Regions from separate parts of the Caloramator sp. genome, predicted to be linked through region 1. Evidence: a T-box and tRNA genes for the amino acid it is inferred to sense, from the RefSeq annotation. Region 1 holds a T-box; the other holds one or more tRNA genes.
What was found. A T-box is a leader RNA that pairs with one kind of tRNA and senses whether it is charged. The one in region 1 lies ahead of ileS (isoleucine--tRNA ligase), so its partner is inferred to be a tRNA-Ile.
Positions count from the first base shown of each region.

Region 2: it has a tRNA-Ile gene. The T-box ahead of ileS (isoleucine--tRNA ligase) is inferred to sense a tRNA for this amino acid. The anticodon was not compared.

Region 1 covers NZ_JAIHAO010000027.1:6,504-14,599, reverse strand. Annotated here, with positions in the region: gene JG776_RS08915 (5'-methylthioadenosine/adenosylhomocysteine nucleosidase) at 1-431, opposite strand, end outside; gene aroB (3-dehydroquinate synthase) at 428-1,501, opposite strand; gene ileS (isoleucine--tRNA ligase) at 1,563-4,352, opposite strand; T-box leader at 4,401-4,594, opposite strand; gene JG776_RS08900 (DivIVA domain-containing protein) at 4,640-5,098, opposite strand; gene JG776_RS08895 (YlmH/Sll1252 family protein) at 5,112-5,879, opposite strand; gene JG776_RS08890 (YggT family protein) at 5,892-6,149, opposite strand; gene sepF (cell division protein SepF) at 6,163-6,615, opposite strand; gene JG776_RS08880 (YggS family pyridoxal phosphate-dependent enzyme) at 6,608-7,315, opposite strand; gene JG776_RS08875 (HlyD family efflux transporter periplasmic adaptor subunit) at 7,320-8,096, opposite strand, start outside.
Region 2 covers NZ_JAIHAO010000012.1:540-8,635, reverse strand. Annotated here, with positions in the region: gene mutS (DNA mismatch repair protein MutS) at 1-1,472, opposite strand, end outside; gene miaB (tRNA (N6-isopentenyl adenosine(37)-C2)-methylthiotransferase MiaB) at 1,523-2,857, opposite strand; gene JG776_RS05905 (hypothetical protein) at 3,003-3,158, shown strand; gene JG776_RS05900 (GNAT family N-acetyltransferase) at 3,233-4,051, opposite strand; gene JG776_RS05895 (helix-turn-helix domain-containing protein) at 4,060-4,581, opposite strand; gene JG776_RS05890 (CotS family spore coat protein) at 4,698-5,726, opposite strand; tRNA gene JG776_RS05885 (tRNA-Ile) at 5,849-5,925, shown strand; gene JG776_RS05880 (M20 family metallopeptidase) at 6,129-7,307, opposite strand; gene JG776_RS05875 (LD-carboxypeptidase) at 7,300-8,096, opposite strand, start outside.

The DNA.
Region 1 (8,096 bases):
CTATATACTTTAAAATCATTTAGTGCCTCTGCACTTCTTACTGCTATATCTACTAATTTTTCATCAGCCTTAAAGGAATAAACCTCCATCCTTGGTACTTGCCCTACTTCATATCCAAAGGCAGTCGTATCAAAATCGTGATGTACAAGGTCCGTTGATACAACAACATCTCCAACATTTATTTCACTGTATACCCCACCTGCAATACCAGTATTTATTACTGCATCAACATTAAAATCATCAATAAGTATTTGAGTACAAACGGCTGCATTGACCTTACCTATACCACTTCTAACTACAACAATCTCTTTTCCTAAGAATTTTCCTAAATAAAATTCCATACTTGCCTTCTTTTCTATTCTTTCAACTTCCATTGATTCCTTTATCTTAATAACCTCTTCATCCATTGCACCTATGATACCGATTCTCATAATAACCTCCTATTATATTCTTGTATATTTTGTACAATTGTATCAGCTTTTACATCAGTTGTTATTATAGCACGACCTATACCCTGTGGCAAAACAATTTTTATATTATTGTCCACATTTTTTTTATCTTTACATATAATATCCTTAAACCTCTTATAATTATTAATTTTTATATTTGTTGGAAGCTCAAAATACTCAAGTATTTTAATTAACCTCTCAAAAATATCTTCAGAAATTAGTTTTCTTTTAAGAGCTATATAGCTCTCATAAACCATACCAATTGCAACTGCCTCTCCGTGTAAAATATTAAAATCAAACATAGTTTCTACTGCATGCCCTATTGTATGACCAAAGTTTAATATATGTCTCTCTCCTAAATCCAATTCATCCCTTTCAACTATTCCTGCCTTTAGTTTAACACATTCAGAGACAATATATTTTAATTTATCAATTTCTCTCTCCTTTATTGCCCTTTTATTCTCCTCTATAAATCTAAATAGATTTTCATCAAGAGATAATCCATATTTTATTACCTCAGCCATACCATTTTTAAAATTTTTATAGTCTAAAGTCTTTATAAGGTTTACATCTATGTATACCAAATTGGGCTGATAGAAGGTCCCAATAATATTTTTAATCCCATCTAAATTGAATCCATTTTTACCTCCAACGCTGCTATCAGTTTGAGAAATGATTGTTGTAGGAACATATACTAAATTTGTGCCCCTTTTGTAGGTAGAAGCTACAAATCCTGCAATATCTCCTACTACACCGCCTCCAAAGGCTATTAAAGTACACTTTCTATCAACATTATTATTGAGAAGAACCCTATAAATATCAAGTATTGTTTCTATTCTTTTACTATCTTCACCAGGCTTAATAATATACTTTCCTATTATTTTATGTTCAAAACTTCTAAAATAATCTGCATAAATTGAATCAACATTTTGGTCAGTTATTATAAATATTTTCCCAACCTTTTTCTGTTCAAACCAAAAATTCAAATGAGAATTGGTGGATGTAACTATAACACTATAGGGATTTTTTAAATTAATCTTTATTTCCTTCATAATAACACCTCAAAAATAAGGATAGCATTTACATGCTATCCTTATTATACAATAAACTTCATTATTTTAAAACACTTACACATCTTGAGCATAATGTTGGATGTCCAGTATCCTGTCCAACAGTTTCACTATATACCCAACATCTTTCACACTTTTCACCTGATGCAACAGAAACAACAACTGCAAGATCCATATTTTCTTCACTTCTAAATGTATATTCTACTCCATCCTTAATACCTTCGTATAGTTCAACCTTTGAAACTATAAATACTGTTTGAAGATAGTCTCTTACTTCATTTAAAAACTTATATGTGTCTCCCTCTGCATAAATTTCTACCTTTGCATTTAATGAATGTCCAATCAATTTATTATTTCTTGCAATTTCAAGTGCCTTTGAAACTTCGCCTCTTATATTTAATATATTATCCCATCTCTTTTCAAGCTCTTCATCCACATATTCTTCAAGTACCCTTGGCCAATCTGCTAAAAGAACGCTATCAACCTTCTCCTCTAATGTATGTGGCATATATTTCCATATTTCATCTGCTGTAAAGGATAGAACAGGAGCTATCATCTTAACAAGTGAATTTAAAATTCTATACATTACTGTTTGTGCTGCTCTTCTTTCCTTTGAATCTGGCTTTTCTGTATAAAGTCTATCCTTTATTATATCTAAATAGAAGTTACTCATATCCACAACACAGAAATTGTGTATTGCGTGATATAGTATGTGGAATTCATATCCTTCATATGCTTCTGTAACTTCCTTAGTTAGATGTTGAAGCTTTAGTAGAGCCCACTTATCAAGCTCGTTCATTTCACTATAATCAACCATATCTTTATTGGGATCAAAGTCATATAGATTACCTATCATATATCTTGCTGTATTTCTTATCTTTCTATAGACTTCAGAGAGCTGCTTTAATATGTCCTTTGATATTCTAACATCAGTCTTATAATCTGAAGATGAAACCCATAGCCTTAAAACGTCTGCACCATATTCCTTTATAACATCCATTGGGTCTATTCCATTGCCAAGGGATTTTGACATCTTCTTTCCTTCTCCATCAACAACCATACCGTGGGTTATAACTGTTCTATATGGTGCCTTCCCTCTTGTTGCAACAGCAGTTAATAGTGATGATTGGAACCATCCTCTATATTGATCGTTTCCTTCAAGATACATATCAGCAGGCCAGCTTAAATCATCTCTTGTTTCAAGAACACCTGCGTGGCTTGAACCAGAGTCAAACCAAACGTCCATTATATCCTTTTCTTTTCTAAATTTTTGTCCTCCACATTCACACTTTGTATTTTCTGGAAGAAGGTCCTTTGCATCCATTTCAAACCAAGCATCTGAACCCTTCTCCTTAAATATTTCAACTACCTTAGCTATAGTTTCTTCAGTTATTAATTCCTTTCCACAGTCTTCGCAGTAGAATATTGGAATAGGAACACCCCATATTCTTTGTCTTGAAATACACCAGTCTCCTCTGTCTTGAACCATACTTGCAATTCTATCTTCTCCCCATCCTGGTATCCATTCCACTTCCTTAACTGCCTCAACTGCTTCCTTTCTAAATCCATCTATTGATGCAAACCATTGTTCAGTTGCTCTAAATATGATTGGATTTTTACATCTCCAACAGTGTGGATATGAGTGAGTTATTCTTTCTTCTGCAAGAAGCATATTTGTTTCCTTAAGGTCGTGTAGAATTGCTTTATTTCCTTCTTTATAAGTTAATCCTTGATACTTGCCAGCCTTTTCAGTAAATCTTCCCTTTTCATCTACAGGATTTAAAACTTCTAATTTATACTTCATACCTATTTCAAAGTCTTCTTGACCGTGGCCTGGTGCTGTATGAACACAACCAGTACCTGATTCTAACGTTACGTGATCACCTACAATAACCAATGATTCTCTATCTATAAATGGATGATAACAAGTTTGTCCTTCTAATTCGCTTCCCTTAAATGTAGCAAGTATTTCTTCATTTTCAAGATTTGCAGCCTTCTTAACTGCTTCAAGCAATTCCTTTGCAACAACATAAACTTCATCATTGAACTTAGCAAGAACATATTCAAACTCTGGTCCTAAGCATATTGCAAGGTTTGCAGGTAAAGTCCAAGTTGTAGTAGTCCATATTACATAATATATGTTATTTAAATCAACATTTAAATTCTTAAATAAACCTTTATCATCCTTAACTCTAAACTTTACATAGATTGAATTTGATGTTTCATCAGCATATTCAATTTCCGCCTCTGCCAATGCAGTCTCGCAGGATGGACACCAATATACAGGTTTTAATCCCTTATATATATATCCCTTTTTAGCCATTTCTCCAAATACTTCAATTTGCTTTGCTTCGAATTCTGGAGTTAATGTCAAATATGGATTTTCAAAATCACCAATTACACCAAGTCTCTTAAATTGTTCCTTTTGTCTTTCAACTTGGCTTAGGGCATAATCCTTACACATTCCCCTAAACTTAACTGGATCAACATCACTAACCTTTATTCCAAGTTTTTTTATTGCTTGAAGTTCAATTGGTAGTCCGTGTGTATCCCATCCTGGTACATATGGAGAATAGAACCCCTTCATTGTTTTATATCTAACTATTATATCCTTTAAAACCTTATTTAGAGTATGACCTAAATGAATATCGCCATTTGCATATGGAGGTCCATCGTGTAAAATAAAAGACTTATTGTTTTTATTCTTTTCAAGTGCCTTTTTATAAATATTTTTACTATCCCATTCCTCAAGCATTAATGGTTCTTTTTGTGGTAGATTTGCACGCATTGCAAACTCTGTTTGTGGCAGATTAAGTGTCTTACTATAATCCATTATAATACCTCCCTTTTTAATTTTATCCAATAAAAAACAGACCTCTGCCCCTGGGGCGAAGGTCTGTCCGCGGTACCACCCAAATTTATAACTCATTAAGATAACGGCATTCACCGGCTCAGCCTACTTAATTCAGCCTGCAACTCAAGGGTGATTTTCAACAAAGTTAGTTTATGGGCTCTCACCAATCCCCACTCTCTGTAAAACATCCTTTGTCTACTCGTCCCTGTCATCGTTTTTTATATTTACCCATAAATATACAATAAACTAAAAATTATGTCAAGTAATTATTTTTCATTTATTATGTATTCCTTATCAAGATTCTCAAGCTCAGATTGAAGAAGAGCTCTAAATCTACTCTTAAACATATTGTACTCATTTTTTAATATTTCATATTCTTTATTGATTTCAAGTACCCTTTCTTCTGCCTTCTTCACAAGTTCATTTGCAGCCTCCTGTGCGTTCTTTATAATTAGTTCTGCCTCCTTCTTAGAACTTTCTTTTGCTTGGTCTGCTGCAGATTGTGCAAGTAAAAGTGTGTTCTGCAGTGTGCTTTCTAAGTTTACATAGTGGCTCAATTTTTCATTTAATGTTTCTATTTTTTCCTTTAAGTTTAAATTTTCTTTATATAACTTTTCATAATCCTCACTTAGTTGTTCTAAAAACTCATCAACTTCATCAATATCGTATCCTCTAAAATTTTTCTTAAACTCTCTATTTATTATCTCGTTTGGTGTTATTGTCATCTCTATTCCTCCCCTATACATATTTTTTTATTGATACAACAAGCCTTTGACTTTTTGTATTTCTAACGACAGAATTAAAAACAAATCTTCCAAATCCCTTAACCGAAACAATATCTCCACTATCTAATTTATAACTTTGTTCATCATTTGATATATAGTTAACCTTTACATTTCCCTGTTTTATTAGGGAAGAAGCTTCACTTCTTGAAAGGTTATATACTTCAGAAATTACAGCATCCATTCTTAAGGATGCAACATTGATAAAAATTTCCTTTAAAGATTGGGTTTTTTCTCTTGCTTTCTCATAAGAAATCCTTTCAAGCTTAACACCTGTATGTTTTATCTTATTCAGATTAAATATAATATAATCGCTAAGCTCTCTTGCAACATATATTTCTGCTCCATCATCAAAAACATTAATATCGCCTATTTTCTCCCTTTTTATACCTAAAGACAATAATGTACCAAGATAGTCCCTATGAGTTAGTTTTTCGAACTTAAAATTACCATTTACTTTGATTATATCTACCGGAAAATCCGTATCTACATCAACTCTACTTATAAGAGCAACCGCCCTTTCATAATTACCTTTACCACCGAAATATTTAATATAGATATCCCTTCTATTTGATAATAAATTTAAAAAGTACTGTTCATCGGGTGTTAAAAAATCTGTAAATTCCTCCTGCCAAGTTCTTTCTACTCTATTTACCATATCAATTAGTTTAACATATACTTCCTTTTTTTCTTCATTTCTTTTTAAAAAAACATCTATATTCATTTAATCACCATATTATAAAATTATTGTTTTAATAAATTCTAAAAATAATATTGCCAGCATTGGGGAAAAATCAATAGGTGTATTGGGCAAAAGTTTAAATTGAAGCCTATAGAAAGGTTCTTTAATAGGATCTATTATAATTCCTATTATTCTTAAAATTTGATTGTTGTGCCTATTTGGAACAACCCAAGACAAAAGAGCATCTAAAAATATTAGAAACTCTAAAAGATTTACAAACTTAAAAAAGGCATACCTTAATGCATCAGTCATTTTTTACCTCCTATTACTCCAATGAAAATATATCACTTTTACTAAATATATTCTTAAGCTCATTTTCTATTTCAACGCCCTTAGGTGTAATAAGATATATACCTCTCTCATTATCGACCTTCTGTAGTGAGCATTCTAAAGCATAAACTGCACCCGATACTGCATCTAAAAGTCTTCGTGCTATATTTTTTTCTGCATCAGCTATATTCATAATAACAATATTTTTAACCTTAAGTTCATCTATCAAATCCTGAATATCTTCACCTAATGTTTGGGGATTTTTAACAACAATCCTTGGAGTTATTGTTTTGCTTTTTATGCTAACGATTTTACCCTTTGTTTCCCTAATGTCCTCAAAATTAAACTCTTCTTCCATTTCCTCAACTTGTTTTTCCACCTTTTCAACCTGTTCCTCATCATCAACAATTCCAATTGTACCAAGTATCTTATTTAACACATTACTCATTGTTAATATCCTCCTTTTTATAATATCTTTCTCCAAAGATACCAGTTCCTACACGTAATATATTTGCTCCTTCTTCTATCGCAATATCAAAATCATCTGTCATTCCCATTGAAAGATATTGAATATCAAAGTTATCATATTTTAATTTTTTTACTTCTTCATACAAGAACTTCATTCTTTTAAAATAAAACCTTGTTTTATCTATATCTTCATTAGGTGGTATACACATAAGGCCTTTTATTCTTATGTTTTTAAGCCCAGATATTCTTTTACAAAAATCAAATAATTCCTCTTCATACACACCATATTTTGTTTGTTCTTTGCCTATGTTTACTTGTATAAGTACATCCATTATTTTATTAATCTTCTCTGCCCTTTTGTTAACTTCTAATGCAAGTTCATAGTCATCTAAGGAATGAATAAGTTCAACTTTATCTATTATATATTTAACCTTGTTTTTTTGTAAATGTCCTATAAAATGCCATCTTACATCCTTTACTTCTTCATATTTTTTAATAAATTCCTGAACCTTGCTCTCACCAAAAACATAAAGTCCTGCATTTTTTGCTTCAATTATCTTCTCTACAGGATGTGTTTTTGATACCCCCACCAATATTATGTCGCCGCTATCCCTACCACATAATTCACAGACACTCTTAATTTTTTCATTTATATAACTAATATTATCGGCAATTCCCATAAAATCACCTCTTTATTCTTTGCTTATCCTTTAAATTCTTGGGATTTACAACCACTTCATCGTTATCCTTTAGAGTAGAATCAGAAGTAACACATACTTTATAATCCATATGACTTATTTTAATTGGCTTAAAATATACATATTCTCCCTTTTTAATAAAAACTCCCTTTTCACCGTTATACTCAACAACAGACTCGCGTGGCAAAATATATCCATAATACCTAGATTTTATTATATACCCATCAAAATACCTTTGTAAATTGAATTCTACTAAATCAAACTGAGTAGACAATACTATAAATATATTTTCGTTTTTTATAAAATAATCTTTAATGATACAACTATATTGTTCTCCATTAACTTCTAATATCATTTCTTTATTCTTCTTTAAAGTTTTAAGCTCATCCTTATTAGCAACAATACACATATACCAAAGAGTGTTATCAACTATTTTAATTCCTTCATTTTTTTTAGAATCCTTAAGAGATAGTATATCTTCTTTGGTAATATTTTTTATATTATTTAATGTGTATTTATTTTCAGCACCATCTATATATAAAAATACTCTTCCCTGTATTGGACTTCTTATATTTTCATACAAAACCTTATCTTTTTTTACGACATCTCCATTTTGAATCTTTAAATCTTTATTATTTAACTCTCCATTTTTTAAAACTACTTCATTCATTACATATATTCCCTCAAAATAGGATTTATCTTCATACCATTCCTGTTGTATTTTTATTGTTTTATATTCAGTATTTAATGCTACTATACAAAG
Region 2 (8,096 bases), on a different contig from region 1:
GATAAAGTTTGTTTTCTTATATATCTATCTTCTGGTATATTAGATAGATTTGCTTTAGTTACCTCTATATAATATCCAAAAACCTTATTATATCCTACCTTTAATGATTTTATTCCAGTCGCTTCTTTTTCTTTTTGTTCCAAACTTGCTATCCAATTTTTACCTTCTATTGATGCTAATCTATATTTATCAACTTCTTTATTATAACCTTTTTTAATTATATTGCCTTCTTTTATACTAATTGGTGGGTTATTATCTATTGATAAATCAATTAAGTTATAGATATCTTCTAATGTATCAAAATCAGTATATATACCTTTAAGTAAGTTTGACTTAAAACTTTGAAGAGTTACTTTAATATTAGGTAATTCAGATATTGAATTTTTTAAAGAAACAAGATCGCGTGCGTTGGCAGAACCATAAACTATTTTTGAAACAAGTCGTTCTATATCATATATCTTTTTTAAGGATTCTCTTAAATTATCTAAATGGTATATATTATTAATTAGTTCTTCAACGGCATCAATTCTATTTTTTATTTCTGTGATGTCAGTAAGTGGTGCTTCAATCCATCTTCTTAAATTTCGAGCTCCCATTGAAGTTTGAGTTTTATCTAATATCCAAAATAGTGATCCTTTTTTAGTTTTATTAATAATTGTTTCAGTTAGCTCAAGATTTCTTCGAGTGCTGCTATCTAATAACATATAATTATTTATTTGATATTTTATAATGTCATTTATATTACCTAACATCGACTTTTGAGTATTTTTTAGATATTCAAATAGTGTTGAACTACTGCCTAACTCTAATTCATTTAAAATATTTATTTTTTCACCAAAATGGTTTTTAAATTCTGTGAAATTTTGGCTTTCATCAACTAATTCTATCAATGAATTAAATTTTTCTTTTATAGAATTTATTAAGATATCATTATTTTTTACATCTATTATTAATATTTCTGATGGCTTATATTTAAATAACTCATCAATAATTATATAAATATTATTATTTTCCATAGAAGTAACTAAAAAATCACCTGTTGAAACATCACATATAGATATGCTAAAACCTGTATTAATCCTTTTAATACAGGATATATAGTTATTTTTATCATCCTCTAACAAATTTCCTTCAAGTAAAGTTCCAGGAGTAACTATTTTTACGATTTCTCTTCTAACAATGCCCTTTGCTTCATTAGGATCTTCTACTTGTTCACATATTGCCACTTTATACCCTTTTTCTATTAGTTTTGATATATAGGTTTCAGCAGAATGATAGGGAACACCACACATTGGTGCCCTTTCTTCTAATCCACAATCACGACCTGTCAAAGTAAGTTCTAATTCCTGAGATACAATTTTAGCATCTTCAAAAAACATTTCATAAAAATCGCCTAAACGAAAAAATAATATGCAATCTTGGCAGGATTGTTTTATTTCTAAGTATTGTTGCATCATTGGAGTTAATCCCAAAATACATACCTCCTTAAAAAAATGGCATATAGCCATAGACTAATATGCCGTTATCTTATTAATTCAACGAATTCACCTATCAAAATAAAATTCCTTGGTTCAGTGATTTTAACGTTAACAAGCTTACCAATTAAGTTTTTATCATTAGAATCAAAGTGAACTAACTTTCCTGTTCTTGTTCTTCCAGTAAGTTTAGATTCATCAGTTTTGCTTACTTCTTCTACTAATACTTCAACTATTTTATCTTTATACGAAGCATTTTTTTCTTCGATTATTTTATTTACTACTTCAATTAACCTATTAAATCTATCATGTTTTATATCTTCAGGTATTTGATCTTCATATTCTGCAGCAGGTGTACCTTTTCTAATAGAGTATATAAATGTGAAGGCTGAATCGTATTGAACTTTTTTAACTAAGTCAAGTGTTTCTTGAAAATCTTCTTCTGTTTCACCAGGGAAACCAACTATTATATCGGTAGTTATAGCTACATCAGGTATATGCTTTTTTATTAAATCAACTAATTCCAAGTACTGTTCTTTTGTATATTTTCTATTCATTTTATTTAATATCCTTGTACTACCAGATTGAACAGGTAAATGTATATGTTCACAAAGCTTATCGCATTCTTTAATTGCAAGTATTACATCTTTTGTTAAATCTTTAGGATGTGAGGTAGTAAAACGTACTCTTTCTATTCCATCAATTTCGTTTACCATTCTTAATAATTTTGCAAAGCTCATATTATCAAGATCTTTTCCATATGAATTTACATTTTGTCCAAGTAAAGTTATTTCTTTATATCCCTTAGATGCTAAATTTTTTATTTCATCAATTATGGCTTCAGGTTTTCTACTTCTTTCTCTTCCTCTTGTATAAGGAACTATACAATAAGTACAAAAATTGTTGCATCCATGCATTATTGTTACAAAGGCCTTTATATCACTTTTTCTTTCAACTGGAAGACCTTCTATTATTTCTCCTTCATGATCCCATACTTCTATAATATTTGTATTTCCTTGTTTAACATTATTAATTAGTTCAGGGAGTCTATGTATATTATGTGTTCCAAATATAATATCAACATAGGGATATTTCTTTTTAATTTCTTCTGGAACACCATTTTGTTGCATCATACATCCACCAACACATATTATTAAATCTGGATTTTTAGACTTTAAAGCTTTTAAATGACCTATATTACCGTATACTTTAAGTTCAGCATTTTCTCTTACTGCACATGTATTAAAAACAATTATATTTGCATCTTCGCGGTTTTCAGCTTTAATGTATCCTAATTCTTTTAACATACCAGCTATTTTTTCTGAATCTTCTTCATTCATTTGGCAGCCCCAAGTTTCTATAAGATATTTTTTATTACTCATATATATCAACCTTCCTTATTAGATAATAATATTTTGCAAATATATATTATACTACAAAATTCGATAAAAAAACATATAAACATAAATAAATTTATTTTAAATAAATTTATTAAAAATTGAAATAATAATAAGGAGAGGTGATAGTATGTATAATGCTAAAAATAAAGATGATGAGTCTTTAAAAGGAAAGGTATCTTATACTTTAGAAGATAGAAAATATTTTAAACACGAAACCATACATAATGATGGTGTTGGTTTCTATGCAAATGTTCATAACAAAATACAAAAAAATTTTAAGTAATTTTTGATTTGTATTACGTAATAACCATATATGGATAGTGAACATTAAAAAGCATATAGAGATTTTAAATCACTCTATATGCTTTTTAATGTTATTGTATTAAAAATTTCACCAAATCCTATTTTTTTGTATAGGTTTATAGCCGAAATATTATAATTATCCACATTTAAACGTAATAAATTAATTTCATTTTTTTTCTTAATATCATTTAAAACATAATTTAGAAATATATTACCATAACCCTTACCCCTATATTCCTCAATTATCCCAAAGTTAACTAAATAATAGAAGTTTTTATCTTTTATGATTTGCCCATATCCAATTGGTTTATTATCTTTAAATAAAACATAACAATAGTCTTTTAAGAAATATCTACTATTTAATTCTTTATATAGATAATTTTTATCAATAGGTCTTCTTTTTTTATCATTAGAATTAAAAATTGAATTTTGTATATCAATTCTTAAATCTATATTTTTACTTATATCAATAGTTGAGATTTTTATATCTTCGGGGATACAGATGGAGTTAAAGTTTAAAAAATTATTTAATTCTAATTCCATTGTCTTAAAGTTTTTCTGAATAATGTATTTATCAGAATTATCCAATTTAATGTTGCTATTTATATATTTTATCTCAAAATTTAATTTTTTGTTATTATAATGATTAATTAAGATATTTATTATTTCATTAATAGAGACTGGTGAATCTTTAATGAAAATGTAAACTCTACTGTTTTTATTAATACCTCTTATTCCATCATCGATAACAAAATACGAAGTATTGGAAATTAAATCTACTATAGATAGCTCAAATATATTTTTAAAATTATAAAAGTTTATAAATTCATTATTAGTTACCAATGTAAATAAATTAAAAGATTTTATCTCCATTTTGTCACCTATTTTCTAAATAATTTGCTTAATATTCCTTTTTTTGTTTGTTTTTCGTATTTTAATTTTTCTTTAAGTTCTATGATTTCATAACACTTTTGCTTTAATTCCATTTTCAATTTCATATTCTCACTAATCAATATGTCACGTTCTTTACTAAATACATTCTTATCAATTTCTTCTAACTTTTGATTAATAGCATTTAATTTTTCTTCTATCAATTTTATTTTATCTTGATCATTTTCATCAATATTATTATCATTAAAAGCAATTGCTGCATCAAGGGAAGTTATGGCAGTCTCTTGATTTATAAGTATTTTTTTTATCTGTCCATTAGTCAGTCCTTTTTCTTGCAGACTTTTTATTTGTAATAATACATTCAAATCATTTGGAGAAAATATTCTTCTACCCTTAGTATCTCTTTGAATATTTAATTCAAATTCTTTCTCATAATAACGTATAACTGAATCTTTATATCCTGTTAATTGGCATACCTCTTTAAATGTATAATAATTCTTTTTTTCTTCCATAATACCACCTCTATTATCTTATTCTTCACTGTTTATTTATTTCCTTTTAAATATTTATACAAAAATTATTTCAATTTGCGACAACAAAAAAATATCTAAATAGACATTTAATCTATTTAGATATTTTTATTAATATAATACTTATCAAACTCATCAATAAATTGTAATATGGACAAATTATTATTAATTATTTTTTTTAATCTTCTTATATAATAAGTTTCATCAATATTTTTTTGTTTATCATATTTTTTATTTCCTAATTTCCAGAATTTATGAGGAAAAATAATAATTGCTAATAATAACTTATAATCTATATTATTATTAAAACAATTACAATATTTATCTATTAATAATTTAGCTTTATCAAATTCCCAATTATAGGACTTTCTGAACATTAATCTTTGAATAAATTTGCCTAAATCATATTCAACTGTTTCATATATTATTTTGTCAAAATCAATAAGATATAAAGTATTATCTGACTTTATAATGTTTTGATAATAAAAGCTGTTATGACATACCACTTTCTTTTTAATTGCATTTTTACTTAGATTGCGATAGTTTGAATTTAGTAGATATATTAAGGATTTTTCCGACAGTGTCATTTGATTATCGAATGTTTCAATATATAGTGTATCAAAGTAGGACATAATTTTTTTATTTATTATTAAGTTTTTATATCTTATAATATCATCCTTCTTTTTAACATATTCTTTAATTATTTTATCTTCTTCATATATTAATTGTTTAGAATGGAATCCTGTTGCTTTTTTATGGAATTGACTTAGCAATTCAACTGAAGCTAATGCATTTTCTATTTTATCTATTTCACATTCATTACCATTAATCCAATCAGTTAAGTAATAATATTTATGTTTGTTTACTTTAAAATAAAATTGGTTTTGACTATCTTTAATTAATAAGGGGCAATTTAAAAATTCCTTTTCTTTTAAATACAATAGAAAAGAAGGAAGCCATTTAAATCTACTAAAGTTATGGTTTACTTCTTTTAAACAATATATATTGCTTTTATCTGATATTATTTTGTAAACGGATCTTTTCTTTTCAATTTTTTTGATTTCGATACCATACTTGTTTTTAATAATATTGATTATTTTATTTAAATCTATAGTAGTTAATTCCATAAATACCCCTTTTTGTTTAGTTATATATTAAATTATATTCATAAGACAAACAATTTTATAATAAAATATTAAAAAAATACTTGACAATATAATTTGAATTTTTTATAATTATAATAGATTTTGGGCCTTTAGCTCAGCTGGCTAGAGCAACCGGCTCATAACCGGTCGGTCCGGGGTTCGAGTCCCTGAAGGCCCACCAAAAGAGAGCATAATGCTCTCTTTTTATTTGCACTAATATACTAAATAGTCAAAGTGAAATAAAATAATCATCATAATGTTATTGCTGGGGATTAAAAGTCCTTTGAGTGTGAAAATTGTTACAATAGAGTATTAATTATAAAAGCTTCTATTTATATAAATTGTGGTTATTCACTTATTAAAATATTAAAAGAGCTCTAAAATTTAGAGCTCTTTTGTTTCATTCATAATAAATTTTTGAACTATAGAACACTGTATGGCACATCCAATCCATAAACATTCCTCATCTATATCAAAATAACTTCCATGAGCTGGATGAACTATGCCTTTATTTACATTTCTACATCCTAATTTAAAATAAATTCCTGGTACTTTTTCTGTATAGTATGCAAAATCCTCTACCCCCATACTTGGGTATTCTAATTTTTTTATAGTAAAGTAATTTGAATTTTCGCTTTGTATATTATTTAAAATTTCAATAAGATTATTATCATTGCTAAAGGATGGATAACCTTCTATTATATTCATTTCAACATTACATCTAAAAGCCTCTGCTGTTAAATTAACTATTGATGTAAATCTATCTAATACTTGTTTTCTGGTAGTATTTCCCAAGGTTCTAATAATTCCTTCTATAATTACTTCTTCTGCTATTGCATTAGGTGCTGTTCCACCATTTATTTTACCTATGGTTATTACTGCACTTTTAAGGGCAGAAATTTCCCTTGATATAATTATTTGTAGATTGTCAATTATTTTTGAAGCAGCAACTATTGGATCAATTCCGTCTTCAGGATGTGCACCATGAGCTCCTTTACCCTTAATAGTTATTTTAAAAGGATTTGACGCAGCACTCACAATGCCGCTATTTATACCTATTGTTCCAGTATCTAAAGTTTCTTCTACATGTAGAGCACTTATAAAGGATACATTGTCTAAAGCACCATAATCAATCATATCCATTGCTCCACCATCAGTCTCTTCAGCTGGCTGGAAAATAAATCTTACTTTACCATTTAATAAATGTTCATATTTTTTTAATAGAATACAAGTTCCTAATTGTATTGATGTATGTGCATCGTGTCCACAAGCATGCATTAAACCTTTATTTTTAGATTTATATGGAACATCTTTTTTGTCTTCTATTGTTAAAGCATCCATATCAGCCCTTAAGGCTATAATCTTTTCTCCTTTGCCAACTTCAGCCATAATACCACAATTTTCATAACGTTTGTAGTTTATATTGTAATTACTTAATATATTTTCAATAAAATCAGCTGTATTTTTTAAGTCTCTATCTATTTCAGGATGCATATGCAAATATCTTCTATACTCTATAAGTTTATCTTGTATTTTTTTTGATTCTGTAAAAAAACTAATCAATGAAAACATCTCCTTTATCTATAATTAGTTTATTGTCAATTATTTTAGCAGTAACATTTAAGGGAAGTATATTATTTGTATAATCATGTCCACTTTTTAAACCTAAATATATAGGTTTTGATGTAAGTTCCTGAATATATTGATAAATATATTCAAATGAAAAACTTTTATTTTTGTCTTCAGGCGAGCAATTTGTAAAGCTTCCTAAGATAATTCCTTCCACCTCATCTAAAATACTTGAATGATATAATTGATTTAAAAATCTATCTATTTTATACGGTTCTTCATTAATTTCTTCGATAAATAGTATTGAATTTTTAAATTTATATTGATACCGTGTACCTATCAAAGAACAGAGAGCACACAGGTTTCCACCAACTATTTTCCCTTCAACATTACCTTGTCTTATAGGAGTTAAGTTATAAATTATTTTATCAATTTTTCCTTCTAAAAATTCAAATAATAGGTTGTAGTTATCGTTATTTTTAAAAATATCATAATTAAACATTGGCCCGTGAAAAGTAGGAAAATTCAAATGAGAAAAAGATGCGTGAAGTGATGTTATATCGCTATAACCTACAAAAATTTTTTTATTATTTTTTATAATATTGTAATTAATTTTATCTAAGAGTCTGATGGTTCCATAACCACCACGAATACAAAATATTGCTTTTATTTCATTATCTTCAAATGCATTAATCAAATCTTCTATCCTTTTATTATCTTCTCCAGCAAGATAGCCATACTTAGAATTAATGTTTTTACCCAATTTAACACTATACCCAAATT